Regions from separate parts of the Isoptericola sp. MSGPD8_1_ISO-PGPR-S23-394 genome, predicted to be linked through region 2. Evidence: riboswitches for the same ligand, from Rfam matches in the RefSeq annotation. Region 2 holds a riboswitch; each other region holds the start of a gene.

Region 1 (4,246 bases), 1.3 Mb from region 2:
GTGCGGCGGGGTGCGCGTGTGGTCCCTCTACGTGCCGCACGGCCGGTCCTTGACCGACCCCCACTACGCGTACAAGCTCGCCTGGCTCGAGAGGTTGCGGACCGACGCCGCGAGCTGGCTCGCGGCGGACCGCTCGGCCCCCGTGGCACTCCTCGGCGACTGGAACGTCATCCCGCGCGACACCGACGTCTGGGACCCGGCCGCGTTCGACGGGCACACGCACGTCTCGCCCGCGGAGCGTGCTGCCTTCGCGGCCTTCGAGGACGTCGGGTACACCGAGGTGACCCGCGAGCACGTGCCCGCCGAGCACACGTACACCTACTGGGACTACCAGCAGCTCGCCTTCCCTCGGAACAAGGGGCTGCGGATCGACTTCGCCTACGCCTCGCCGGCCCTGCGCGAGCGGGTCCGCGCGGTGACGATCGACCGCGACGAGCGCAAGGGCAAGGGGGCGAGCGACCACGTCCCCGTGGTCCTCGACCTCGCGGACCCCTCGCCGTCGCGCCGATAGGTTGGTGCCCATGACCGACGTGCCCGACCGTCCCGAGGACCCGCAGTTCGTCTCCCCCGGTCCGGGGACGGGCCCCGCAGCGGAGGGCGCCCCGGGCGACGGCGGGACGCCGGGACTCGCCGGGCCGCCCGCACGCCCGGGGGTCGCGCCGGGGCACGTGCCCGGAGCGACCGCGGACGACCCGGACGCCTTCGGTGCCCGCTGGGGCGCCCCTGGTGGCCCGACCGCGGCGGAGCGCGCGGCGGCGCGCCGTCGGGCCCGGGCGTGGGTGGTCGCCGTGCTGGGCGTGATCGTCCTGGTGGTCGCCGCGGCCGCCGGTGGCGCGTGGGCGGTGAACCGGGCGCAGGAGCAGGCCTGGGAGCCCGTGGCGGCGGACCTCGACGAGCCGCGGCAGGTCAACGCCGTGCAGCTCGTCCTCGGGTCCTGCGTGGCCGAGCTGCCGGACGGGTCCGCCGTCGCGACCGTCGAGGTGGTGCCCTGCGCGGACGAGCACGTCGTGCAGGTCGTCGGCCGCCACGACTCGGCCGGGGACGAGGTCTGGCCGGGTTCCGAGACCCTGACCGCCCGCGCGTCCCGCGCGTGCGGCCCGGAGCTGCTGGGCCCGCGGGCCCAGGAGGCGGGCGCCGGGGACGACCTGAGGTGGGTCGTGTGGACACCGAGCGAGGAGTCCTGGGCCGAGGGCGACCGTGCCGGACTGTGCGTCGCCGTCGGGGACGCTCCGCGCACCGGCACCCTTCTGGAGTGACCGACGTCACGCGAGATGTGAAGGCCGCCCCTCGACCTGCGTGAACGCCGGTCATCGGCCTGCACGGCCCGCGTGACAAGCCGACGAACCGGGACAGATCGTCTGGTCGTCTTGACCGGTTTCGCCCCGGCAAGAGCCGATCGGGCCGAAGATTCCGGCATGCGCCGGCGGCCGAGATCCTTCACAGGTTCTCCGCGAAGCACCCCGAGAACGCGCCGTGACCTGATTGTGATCTGTTGCGAGCGCGGGCTAGCGTGCCCGGGTCGCCCCGTCTCCGGGGTGAACGGTCGGACCGCAAGCCCAGTGCTGCCGGTGGTCCGGCATCACCGAACCCACGGCAGCAGCGGGAGAACCACGTTCTTCGGCCGGACTCGTTCCGGCCTCGGGGTTAAGCCGTCTCACGACGGCGGGCCATCACTTCTCGGCCTCATCCGACAGCTCATCTCGCAGGCTGGAGAGGTACCCATGTCCATCACCCAGCACAGCCCTGCGCGCCCGCAGGACGCCGGCGCACCGCGCCTGCGACGCTCCGTCGTCGCGATCACGCTCTCCGCCGCGCTCGCGGGCGGGACCCTCGTCGCCGGGGCCACCACGGCCTCCGCCGCCCCGTCCACGACCACCTCGGCCACGACGACCACCCTGTCGGCCGTCGGGCAGAGCATCGTCGCCGCGAAGAAGTCCAAGTCTGCCGTCAAGGTCTCCGTGTCCCGCAAGGTCGCGAAGCAGGGCAAGGGTAAGACCCGCCCCCGCTTCACCGTCCACGCCACCAAGCACGGCGAGCCGGTCAAGGGTCGCGTCCGCCTCTTCGTCGACGGCAAGAAGGTCAACGTCAAGAAGCTCAACAAGAACGGCATCGTGCGCATGAAGCCGGTGCTGAAGCGCTACGACGTCGGCAAGAACCGGATCCGCCTGACCGTGGTCCCCGCCCGGTCCACGGGCCTGGTCAAGGCCAAGCGCTACCGCACCATCACGATGAAGGCGAAGCAGACCGGCGGCGCGAAGGTCGTCAAGGTGGCCAACCGCTACGTCGGCCACCGGTACACGTACGGCGGCACCAGCCCGTCGTCGGGCTTCGACTGCTCGGGCTTCACCTCGTACGTCTACCAGAAGGCCACCGGCAAGAAGCTGCCGCGCACGACGTCGGGGCAGCGCAACGCCGGCAAGAAGGTCTCGCGCAGCAACGCCCGACCGGGCGACATCGTCTACACGCCCGGCCACGTCTCGATCTACGCCGGCAACGGCAAGATCATCGAGTCCGCCCGGCCGGGTGTCGGGGTCGTGAAGCGCAGGATGTGGCAGGACAACCCGACGTTCGTCCGCATCTGATCGACCGCCGAACAGGAACCTGGGCCCGTATTCCTCCGTGAATACGGGCCCAGGTTCCTGTTCGGCATTCCACCAAAGGTCGTAGCCCAGGTTCCCCCTCCCGCCGGAAGCGACGACGACGTCGCTCCGGACAGGCTGGAGTCCTCGCGCCGCTCCCGGCGCGGACACCACGAGAGGGGACCACGTGCCCGCCATCCAGATCACGGGGCTGCGCAAGTCGTACGGCCCGTTCGACGCCGTCCACGACGTCGGCTTCACCGTCGAACCGGGACGCGTCGTCGGGCTGCTCGGCCCGAACGGCGCCGGCAAGACCACCACGCTGCACGTGCTGCTCGGTCTCGCCGCGCCGACCGCCGGCCAGGCGCTCGTCCACGGGCGCCGCTACGGCGACCTCGACGACCCCGCCCGCACGGTGGGTGCCCTGCTCGACGCCGGCGGCCTGCACCCGGGCCGCACCGGCCGCGACCACCTGCGCATCCTCGCGCTGGCCGGGGACCTGCCCGCGCGCCGGGTCGACGACGTCCTGGCGCTCGTCGGGATGACGCCGGCCGCCGACCGCCGCGTGCGGACCTACTCCCTCGGCATGCGCCAGCGGCTGGGCCTCGCCGCCGCCCTCCTCGGTGACCCGGCGACCCTCGTCCTGGACGAGCCCGCCAACGGGCTCGACCCGGCCGGCATGCGCTGGTTGCGCGAGCTCCTGCGCGGGTTCGCGGACGACGGCGGCGCGGTGCTGCTCGCCAGCCACGTCCTGTCCGAGGTGACGCAGGTCGCCGACGACGTCGTCGTGCTCGGCCAGGGCCGGGTCATCACCGCGGGCCCGCTCGACGAGCTGGCCCGGGACAACCCCCTCGAGTACGTCTACCTCGACCTCACCGCCGCGACCGAAGGAGTGCGTTGATGTTCCTCGCCGAGCTGCTCAAGCTGCGTTCCACCCGAGCCCCGTGGGTGGTCGGCATCGTCGCCCTCGCCGGCGCCGTGCTCGTCCAGTCCACGACCCTCCTCCTGCCTCGCCTGGCCGACCGGCTCGGTGGCCTCGGCGGCACCTCGTCCGAGATCGCCACCGACCTGGTGCCCGACCTCACCGCCCTGACCGACCTCGGCTCGGCCTCCGTCCAGCGCGGCATGCTCGACCTGCTCGGCAACGGGCCCTCGGGGGCGGGGTCGGTCGGGGTCGCGACGCTCTGCCTGCTCATCCTCGGCGTCCTCGCCGGCACCACGGACTTCCGCACCGGTGGGGTCGTCCCGACCGCGCTCGTCCAGCCCTCCCGCACCCGGGTGCTGCTCGGCAAGGCCGGTGCGACGGCGGTCGCCGCGCTGGTGATCGGTGTCGCCCTCGCGGTCGTCACCGCTCTGGGTCTCGCCGTGGCGATCGCGACGACGCCTGGGGCCGGGCTCGCGATCAGTGGCGCCGACGCCCTGGCCACCTGGGTGCGCGGGCTGTGCGTGCTCGTCGCGCTCGCGTGGCTCGGTCTCGGCGTCGGAGTGCTCGTCCGCGGTCAGGTGGCGGCGATCGTCGTCCTCGTGGGGGCGGCGTTCGTCGAGCCGCTCGTCCAGGCGACCGTGGCGCTGCTCTCCGGCGGGACGTCGTCGGCGATGTCGTGGCTGCCGCTGACGCTCGGCTCGCTCGCGTCCACGGGGCCGGGGGCGTCCGGCATCCTCGGCGG
Region 2 (4,246 bases):
GCTGCGCCCGCTCCCGGACGAGGCTCGCCGTCGCGACCTCCCAGAACGCCGTCGACCCGCCGTTGCCGAGCACGACCTCGTACCCCGGGGGGAGGTCGAACAGCTCCGCGAGACCCGTGCGCACGCGGCGTACCAGGTCCTTGACGCCGGGCTGGCGGTGCGAGGTGCCCAGCAGCGGCCGCCGAGGGTCGCCCGCCGCCCGCAGGGCGTCGACCTGGGCGGGGCGGACCTTGGACGGTCCGGCACCGAACCTGCCGTCGGACGGCAGCAGCGACGAGGGGATCTGGAGGGGCATGGGGACTCCGTGGCTGGCGTGGTGGGGCGGCCGCCGGTGGCGGACGCCGGAACGGTGACGTGTGCGAATAGACTAGGCCCGGGCCTCAAGACGGGAGTGGACGTGACCGACCTGATCGACACCACCGAGATGTACCTGAAGACGATCTACGAGCTCGGCGAGGAGGGCATCACGCCGCTCCGCGCGCGGATCGCGGAACGCCTCGGGCACTCCGGTCCGACGGTCTCGCAGACGATCGCCCGGATGGAGCGGGACGGGCTCGTGGTCGTGACCGGCGACCGGCACCTCGAGCTCACCGACGACGGCCAGGCGAAGGCGACGCGCGTCATGCGCAAGCACCGGCTGGCCGAGCGGCTCCTGACCGACGTGATCAAGCTGGACTGGGAGCACGTCCACAACGAGGCGTGCCGCTGGGAGCACGTGATGAGCGACCTCGTCGAGCGCCGCCTCGTCACCCTCCTCGACCACCCGCACCACGACCCGTACGGGAACCCCATCCCGGGGCTGTCCGAGCTCGGCGAGCAGTACGAGGACGTGCCGTTCCTCGAGGGTGTGCAGTCGCTGCCCGCCTTCCTGCGCGGGCAGACAGAGAACGTCGAGATCGTCCTGCAGCGCATCGCCGAGCCCGTGCAGGTCGACGACGAGTTCCTCGCCCGGCTCGAGCGCGTCGGGCTGGTGCCGGGGGCTCGCATCGAGGCCCGCACGCTCGGCGACTACTACGCCGTCCAGGCCGACGGCGCGAGCGAGGGCCTCGAGCTACCCGACGACCTCGCCAAGCACCTGTTCGTGGCGGCCCGCTGACCGTTCCCGCGGGCCCGTCGCGACGCACGGGACACCGCGGCGGGCGGGCTGTGATCGGAACGTGACATCACCGGTGGGTTCGGGTACGGTCAGACACGCTCGCCGGAGTGCCCTCCGCCGAGTGCCGGGCCGGACCGCCAAGTCCTGCCGCCGTCCCGGCCCCACGGAAGACCGCCGGCAGGAGCGGGGGACCCATTTGTGGGCATCGGTGACGGTGTCCTTGGGGTGAAGCCGCACGGGACCTCTGGTTCTGTGGGGCCGGGTGATTTCTCCCACCCGAACCCGACAGCTGACCTCGTAGGCGACAGGAGAGGGAAGACGTGAACGCATCTACCAGGACGCGCGGCAAGCACCGCGCTGCGCGGCGTCCGATGTTGGCTGCGCCGTCCGCGGCGGCCGGTCGTCGGGCTGCTGTGGTGGCCACTGCTGGTGGTCTGCTGGTCTCGACGATCGGTGGGGCTTCTGCGGCGCACGCCGCTCCGGTCGACAGCGACGCGGCGAAGAAGCTGAGCACGGTCGATCTGGGTGCTCTGACGGATCAGGCGCGTTCGGCGCTGGAGGCGGCTCCGGTCGTGACCGTGGACTCCGAGGCGAAGGTCTCGGTGGAGAAGGTCACGCCGAAGATCGCTGCGCGTGCCGAGATCAAGGCGGCGCCGGAGCCCGAGCCGGAGCCGGTGCGTGAGGTCGCGCCGTCGCGTTCGGCCGAGCGGACCGCGGTGGAGTCCACCAGCGAGTCGAGCACCGAGTCGTCCAGCACCGAGTCCACGGCGGCACCCGCGTCGGCCAACGGCTCCATCATCTCGATCGCCTCGCGCTACGTGGGTGTGCCCTACGTCTCGGGCGGCACCTCGCCGTCCGGCTTCGACTGCTCGGGCTTCACCCAGTACGTCTTCGCGCAGGCGGGCATCTCGCTCCCGCGCGCCTCCTCGGCGCAGCGCTACGCCGGCACGGTCGTCTCCCGCGCGGACGCGCAGCCGGGCGACCTCATCTGGTCGCCGGGTCACATCGCCATCTACGCCGGCGGCAACACCCAGATCGACGCCCCGCGCCCGGGCAAGACGATCCAGTTCCGGAGCATCTGGCAGTCGAACCCCACGTTCATCCGCGTCGGCTGACCCCCCGGGTCGCCACGCCACCACGAGGCCCTGCCGCGCACCACGCGCGGCAGGGCCTCGTGCCGTCCCGGCCTCTGTGCGCCGCTGCGCCATGCCGGGGCGCTGGAGGCCTTGCTTCGGGTATCGCGACAGGGGGGCGGGCGGAGGATCTCCGGCGCTCAGCGGGCCCTCCAGCACCTCCAGGGGGCTGGTGACGGAGGCCATCCCTCGTCACCGTGACCTAAACGTGACATGGGCGCCGTGATCCGCTACGGTTTCCTCGTCCGGTGGAGCATTCTGCCGGATCCTGACCGGACGCCGAGTCCTGCCACCGGTCGGGGAACCAAGACCGCCGGCAGGAGCGGGGGACCCATTTGTGGGCATCGGTGACGGTGTCCTTGGGGTGAAGCCGCACGGGACCTCTGGTTCTGTGGGGCCGGGTGATTTCTCCCACCCGAACCCGACAGCTGACCTCGTAGGCGACAGGAGAGGGAAGACGTGAACGCATCTACCAGGACGCGCGGCAAGCACCGCGCTGCGCGGCGTCCGATGTTGGCTGCGCCGTCCGCGGCGGCCGGTCGTCGGGCTGCTGTGGTGGCCACTGCTGGTGGTCTGCTGGTCTCGACGATCGGTGGGGCTTCTGCGGCGCACGCCGCTCCGGTCGACAGCGACGCGGCGAAGAAGCTGAGCACGGTCGATCTGGGTGCTCTGACGGATCAGGCGCGTTCGGCGCTGGAGGCGGCTCCGGTCGTGACCGTGGACTCCGAGGCGAAGGTCTCGGTGGAGAAGGTCACGCCGAAGATCGCTGCGCGTGCCGAGATCAAGGCGGCGCCGGAGCCCGAGCCGGAGCCGGTGCGTGAGGTCGCGCCGTCGCGTTCGGCCGAGCGGACCGCGGTGGAGTCCACCAGCGAGTCGAGCACCGAGTCGAGCACCGAGTCGTCCAGCACCGAGTCCACGGCGGCACCCGCCGCGAGCGCGAGCGGCTCCTCGGCCGTCTCGATCGCCGCCCGCTACATCGGCGTCAAGTACGTCGTGGGTGGCGCGTCGCCGTCCGGCTTCGACTGCTCCGGGCTCGTGACCTACGTCTACAACCAGCTCGGCGTGTCGCTGCCGCACTCCTCCAGCGCGATCCGCAGCGCGTCGAACACCACCGTCATCTCCGCGTCGGAGGCTCGTGCCGGTGACCTCATCTGGTCGCCCGGACACATCTCGATCTACATCGGCAACGGCCAGCAGATCGAGGCGACGCGTCCCGGTGGCTGGGTCGTGCGACAGTCCGGCATCTGGCAGTCCAGCCCCACCTACCTGCGGGTGACCGGCTGACCTGACCGCCCCAGCATCCACGACGCCCCGACGTTCCCCGTGAAGGTCGGGGCGTCGTGCTGTCCTTTGCTACACCTTGCGGCCGTCTTTCGTTACGCTTGAACCACAGTTGTTCCGGACGTCGAGGTCCGGGCATGACGGGAGGCGCGACATGACACGTCCTGAGGTCGTCCTGGTGGGCGTCGACGGTTCCACCGCGAGCCTGCACGCCCTGGACTGGGCGGCGACGTACGCCCAGCGGGTCGGATGGGGGCTGCACATCGTGTGCAGCTATTCGCTGCCGTCGTTCACAGCGGCATCGCTCGACGGCGGGTACGCGGCTCTCGACGACACGGCCATCGCCGAGGGGGCGAAGGCGGTCCTCGCCGAGGCGCAGGCGCGCGTCGAGGGGCTGGGCATCCCCGTGGAAGGGACCGTCGCCACGGGAGACGCGGCCGGTGTGCTCGTCGAGATGTCGAGCGACCACTGCCTCGCCGTCGTCGGCACGCGCGGACGCGGAGGTTTCGCGGAGCGGCTGCTCGGTACCGTCTCCTCCGCGCTGCCCGCGCACGCCCACTGTCCGACCGTCGTGGTCCCGCACCGTGAGGGAGCGGAGAACCCGGAGCGTCGCGACGGTGACGTCGTGCACGAGGTCCGGCGGATCGTCGTCGGTGTGGACGGCTCGCCGACGTCTGAGGTCGCCCTGCGGCACGCCGTCGAGCAGGCGGAGTCCTGGGGCGCCGAGCTGGTCGCC
Region 3 (4,246 bases), 830 kb from region 2:
GGTGCCGAGCAGCGTGTCGCGCAGGGCGACGGCCTCGTCCGGGTCGACGGCCGCGACCCCGGCGTCGAGGACCGTCTCGGCCTCGGCCACCGCCTCCTCGAGCGGTCGGAGCGTGCTTGCCCCGACGGTCCCCTCGAGGTCGGTCACGGCATCTGCCGCCTCGGTGGTGGCGGTCCGGAGCTCGTCGTGGGCCCACTGCCGGCGGGCCTCGACGACGGCGTCGCGCGCCTCGGCCACGTCGTCCGCCGCGGCGTCGAGGTCGGAGGGTGCCGGGTCGGAGCTCTCGACCACCTCGACCTGCACCCGCGGCAACGTCTGCGGACGGAACGGGTTCGGCCGGGTGACCTCCTCGACGGTGCGCGTCGTGACGGGGTAGGTCACCTCGGCGTCGCGGAGCCTGCCGGCCTCGTCGAGCGCGTCGGCGAGCGGTGCGCGGACGGCGTCGTCGGCCACCTGGCCCTCGCTGTCCGTGAGCACCGGCCGGGCCGCCTCGATCGCGTCGTCGAGGGCATCGAGGCTCGCGGTGTAGTCGGCCTCGGCGCGGGCGCGGGACGTCTCGGCCTCCTGGGTGACGCGGGCCACCTCGGCCTCGTGCTCCGCCGCGGCGTCGACCCAGGCCCGGTGCTCCAGCACGCCGACGACGACGGCGCCCACCGCGAGGAGGAGGACGACCGCCGCGGCGATCCACCACGCCGCGCGGCGACCCCGGCCGGGCGGGCGTGCGGCCGGCAGCTGTTCAGGGTCGGGTCCCGACGTGCTCACAGGGCGATTCTCTGGCGTCCGAGCCGTTCGGGCCAGCCCGGACCTGTCACGGCACGAGCGTGGACTCCCAGTGCCACGGCTCGGGCTTGGACCCACCGGGCTGCGCCCAGTCCGGGTTGACCCAGCCGAGGGCGGGCGCGTGCTCGTGGAGCCATGTACCACGCTCGCCGGCGTAGGTCTCGGGGCAGAGGTCGACGGCCAGGCCCCAGCCGTGGTTCGAGGTCCCCGGCGTGGCGGCCAGGTACCCCTTGGCGGCCTTCGTGGCGACCTGCTGGTCGTAGGAGCGGTAGCCGTCGGTGACGCACATCGGCTCGCCGAACCGTGCGGTGTAGAGGTCGTTCAGCTCGGCCAGGGAGCGGGCGACGTCGGCGCGGACGAGCACGGCGCCGTCCCACGGCGCGCAGAGCTGGTCGCTGGGCAGGCGCCCGTTCGACCAGCCGTCCTGGACGGGGGTGTCGCACCCCGGCGGGTTCTCGGGCGTGGGCTCCGGGGCGGGCTGGATGGTGCGGTCCTTGCGGGGGACGCGCTCGTCCGTGCGGGACACGGCCAGGTCCCGGTCCACCGTCACCGCGGGCGCCTGCCGCGCTGCCGGCGCGGCGGCAGCCCCTGGAGCGGCCGCTGCTGCCGGAGCCGCCGGCGCGGCGGGCGCGGTCGGGGCGGCCTGGGCGACGGGTGCCGGTGCTCGCGTGGTCGTGGCGGCGTCGTCGGTGGTCGTGGTGCGGACGACCGGTCCGGCCTCGGCCAGGTAGGTGCCGCCGGTGGCGAGCACCAGGGCGGCGGCCGCGGTGAGGGACAGCGTGGCCCGGGGTGCCGCGGAGGAGCGTCGCCGGGGCTTCTCGGCGAGGTGGCGACCGCGGACGGGTTCGCGCCGGGACCGGCGGGTTCCGGCCGGGGCGGGACCCTGCTGTGCGTGCTTCATGCTGCCGGTCCAGAGGTCCGACGGCGGTGGTCCGGTGGTGCGGCTGCGCGCGGGCACGCGTCGTTCATCGGTGCTCTCCTGACGCCTGCGGGGTTAGCTGTCGGGTTCGGGTCGGAGACTGACCCGGCCGGCGGCGCCGGCTTCACCCCGAGGGCGCTCGTGACGCCCGTGAAGTGGGTCCCCCGTCCCTGTCTGGTCCTGGAGCAGCGGATGGTGACAGGGCTCGGCGGCCCATCCGTGCACCTCGCGGGCGCGAGGTGAGGAGACCATATCCCCTGCGTGCGTGATTGTCACGAATCTGTAACGGTGGTGGTCAGCACCATCGAGCCGCCGTCGAACCGCGACCGTCCGCTCCCTGCCGGGGACCGGTCCGGCAGTGTGACGGAGGTCTCTCTTGACCTCAACGATGGTCGAGGTCCTACGGTCGAACAGTTCCACCCCGCCACGGAAGGACGGATCCACGATGACCGGATACACGCTGCCTGACCTGCCCTACGACTACAGCGCGCTCGAGCCGCACATCAGCGGCAAGATCATGGAGCTCCACCACGACAAGCACCACGCCGCCTACGTCGCGGGGGCGAACACGGCGCTGGAGAAGCTGGCCGAGGCCCGCGAGTCCGGCGACCTCGCCACGGTGAACCTCCACGAGAAGAACCTCGCGTTCCACCTCGGCGGGCACACCAACCACACGATCTTCTGGCACAACCTCTCGCCCGAGGGCGGCGGCGAGCCCGAGGGCGAGCTGGCCGAGGCCATCAAGGACCAGTTCGGCTCCTTCGCCGCCTTCCAGGCCCACTTCGCCGCCACCGCGACCGGCATCCAGGGCTCCGGATGGGCCGTGCTCGGCTGGGACTCCCTCGGTCAGAAGCTGCTGATCTTCCAGCTCTTCGACCAGCAGGCCAACGTCCCGGTCGGCATCGTCCCGCTGCTCATGCTCGACATGTGGGAGCACGCCTTCTACCTCGACTACCTCAACGTCAAGGCCGACTACGTCAAGGCGTTCTGGAACATCGCCAACTGGCGCGACGTCGCCGCCCGCCTCGACCGCGCCCGCACCCAGACCGCAGGCTTCATCGCCTGAGGCCCACCCGTCGAGCGTCTCTGTTCCTCCCGGACCTACGGCTGATCTCGGAGGAATCGAGACGCTCGACCGGTCTTCGCCTCCCGAGGCCCAGCGAACCGGTGCCTGCCAACGACCAGGAGGCATGCACCGGTAGGCCCCCCGGCCCCGCGACGACACGGTGTCCGCACCCAACTGGTTCGGGCGCGGCTACGCCATCGCCTCGACCGTGCGGGTGGTGGCCGGGCCGGAGATCTCGATGTCGCGCAGCACCTCGGCGTCGGTCAGCGCCGTGCGCAGGTCGCGGCGGACCGCCGGGTCGTCCACCCGACCCTTGCGGGCGCGCGGGGCGGGCCTGCCGTCGTCGATCACGGCGGCGAGCGTCTCGGAGCTTGCTGCGTACGCTTCCTCGGCCTCGGCACGGGAGTCCTCTGCCGTGGCGTCCAGGCGCGCGACGTCACGCGGTGAGCGACGTGTCTCCGCAGAGGTGCACGGGCATGCCCAGACCGGCGAACAGCGCCGCCTTGGCAGTCAGCGCACGGTCGGCGGTCTCGGCGTCGGTGGCGTAGGCGACGTTGAGGTGGTTGGCCTTGTGCCGCGCCATGAACTGGTCGCGGCTGACGCCGTGCAGGACGGCGTGCATGATCGGCCACTCAGGGTTGGTGGCCTCCTTGCGGCGCCGGGTCTCATGCTCGGGCAGCTCGACCACGGAGGCGCGACCGAGGTCGACCTGGAGGATGCCGTCGGCGATGTAGACGCGGGACCACACGATCTCGCCCGGTCGGCAGACACCGTTGACGGTGGAACCGCCGGCAGGAAAGAACACCGGGTCCTGACGCCATCCCTCGGCTCCGGAATAGCCGCCGGCCAGGTGTGATGCGGGCACGGAACCGGAGATCTCGAAGACCCAGACGAAGCGCCCGTCGTACTCCTCGCCCCAACGGACGTCGTGCAGCGTGGTGGCAGGGTCGAGGCCCATCGCGGTCCAGATGCGATTGGTCACCAGAGCATCGACGGCGACACCTTCGTCCGCCTCGTTGAAGTGCGGCAGGGCACGACCTTCCCAGAGCACGCGCTGCCCGTCACGGGAGCGCACGGGGGGCCGCTGGACGTTGTTGAGCAGGCCCTCGGCCAGGTCCGACGCGGGCGAGAGATCCTTGAGTCCCTGCTGGTACTGGATCCCGACGGCGTCCAGGCCGAAGTCGTCCGCGATCCGCAGCGCGGCGATGTACATCTTGTGCTGCCATCGCAGCTGGGAGGCGGTGAGTTCCGTCTTCTCGTCGGTGCCGAGCCGGAACGTCATCCCGGCGTCCTCCAGCCAGCGCTGGACGGCGTCGGCCTCGGCGTCGGGGACCCGCTGCATCTCCGCCCAGAGCGCCGACTGGGACAGGCGCTCCTTGTAGATCCCGATGCGGTTGAGCAGCTCGTCGTCGAAGATCGCGTTGTACATGCCCATGCAGCCCTCGTCGAAGACGCCGATGATGGCCTTCTCGCGCAGGAGC

Evidence for each region. Region 2 has a riboswitch for cyclic di-AMP ahead of AC3RJ8_RS03345 (C40 family peptidase). Riboswitches for the same ligand answer to the same signal wherever they lie in the genome.
Region 1: another riboswitch for cyclic di-AMP. It lies ahead of AC3RJ8_RS15710 (C40 family peptidase); the one in region 2 lies ahead of AC3RJ8_RS03345 (C40 family peptidase).
Region 3: another riboswitch for cyclic di-AMP. It lies ahead of AC3RJ8_RS17695 (M15 family metallopeptidase); the one in region 2 lies ahead of AC3RJ8_RS03345 (C40 family peptidase).

The regions. Positions count from the first base shown of each region.
Region 1 covers NZ_CM176517.1:3,413,550-3,417,795, forward strand. The annotation lists gene AC3RJ8_RS15700 (exodeoxyribonuclease III) at 1-511, shown strand, start outside; gene AC3RJ8_RS15705 (septum formation family protein) at 522-1,256, shown strand; cyclic di-AMP (ydaO/yuaA leader) riboswitch at 1,571-1,720, shown strand; gene AC3RJ8_RS15710 (C40 family peptidase) at 1,722-2,582, shown strand; gene AC3RJ8_RS15715 (ABC transporter ATP-binding protein) at 2,767-3,480, shown strand; gene AC3RJ8_RS15720 (hypothetical protein) at 3,480-4,246, shown strand, end outside.
Region 2 covers NZ_CM176517.1:726,737-730,982, forward strand. The annotation lists gene serC (phosphoserine transaminase) at 1-295, opposite strand, end outside; gene AC3RJ8_RS03335 (iron-dependent transcriptional repressor DtxR) at 398-1,096, shown strand; cyclic di-AMP (ydaO/yuaA leader) riboswitch at 1,259-1,416, shown strand; gene AC3RJ8_RS03340 (C40 family peptidase) at 1,468-2,211, shown strand; cyclic di-AMP (ydaO/yuaA leader) riboswitch at 2,497-2,688, shown strand; gene AC3RJ8_RS03345 (C40 family peptidase) at 2,785-3,513, shown strand; gene AC3RJ8_RS03350 (universal stress protein) at 3,665-4,246, shown strand, end outside.
Region 3 covers NZ_CM176517.1:3,841,000-3,845,245, reverse strand. The annotation lists gene AC3RJ8_RS17700 (polysaccharide deacetylase family protein) at 1-762, opposite strand, end outside; gene AC3RJ8_RS17695 (M15 family metallopeptidase) at 809-1,738, opposite strand; cyclic di-AMP (ydaO/yuaA leader) riboswitch at 1,750-1,900, opposite strand; gene AC3RJ8_RS17690 (superoxide dismutase) at 2,145-2,765, shown strand; gene AC3RJ8_RS17685 (hypothetical protein) at 2,955-3,116, opposite strand; gene AC3RJ8_RS17680 (fucose isomerase) at 3,202-4,246, opposite strand, start outside.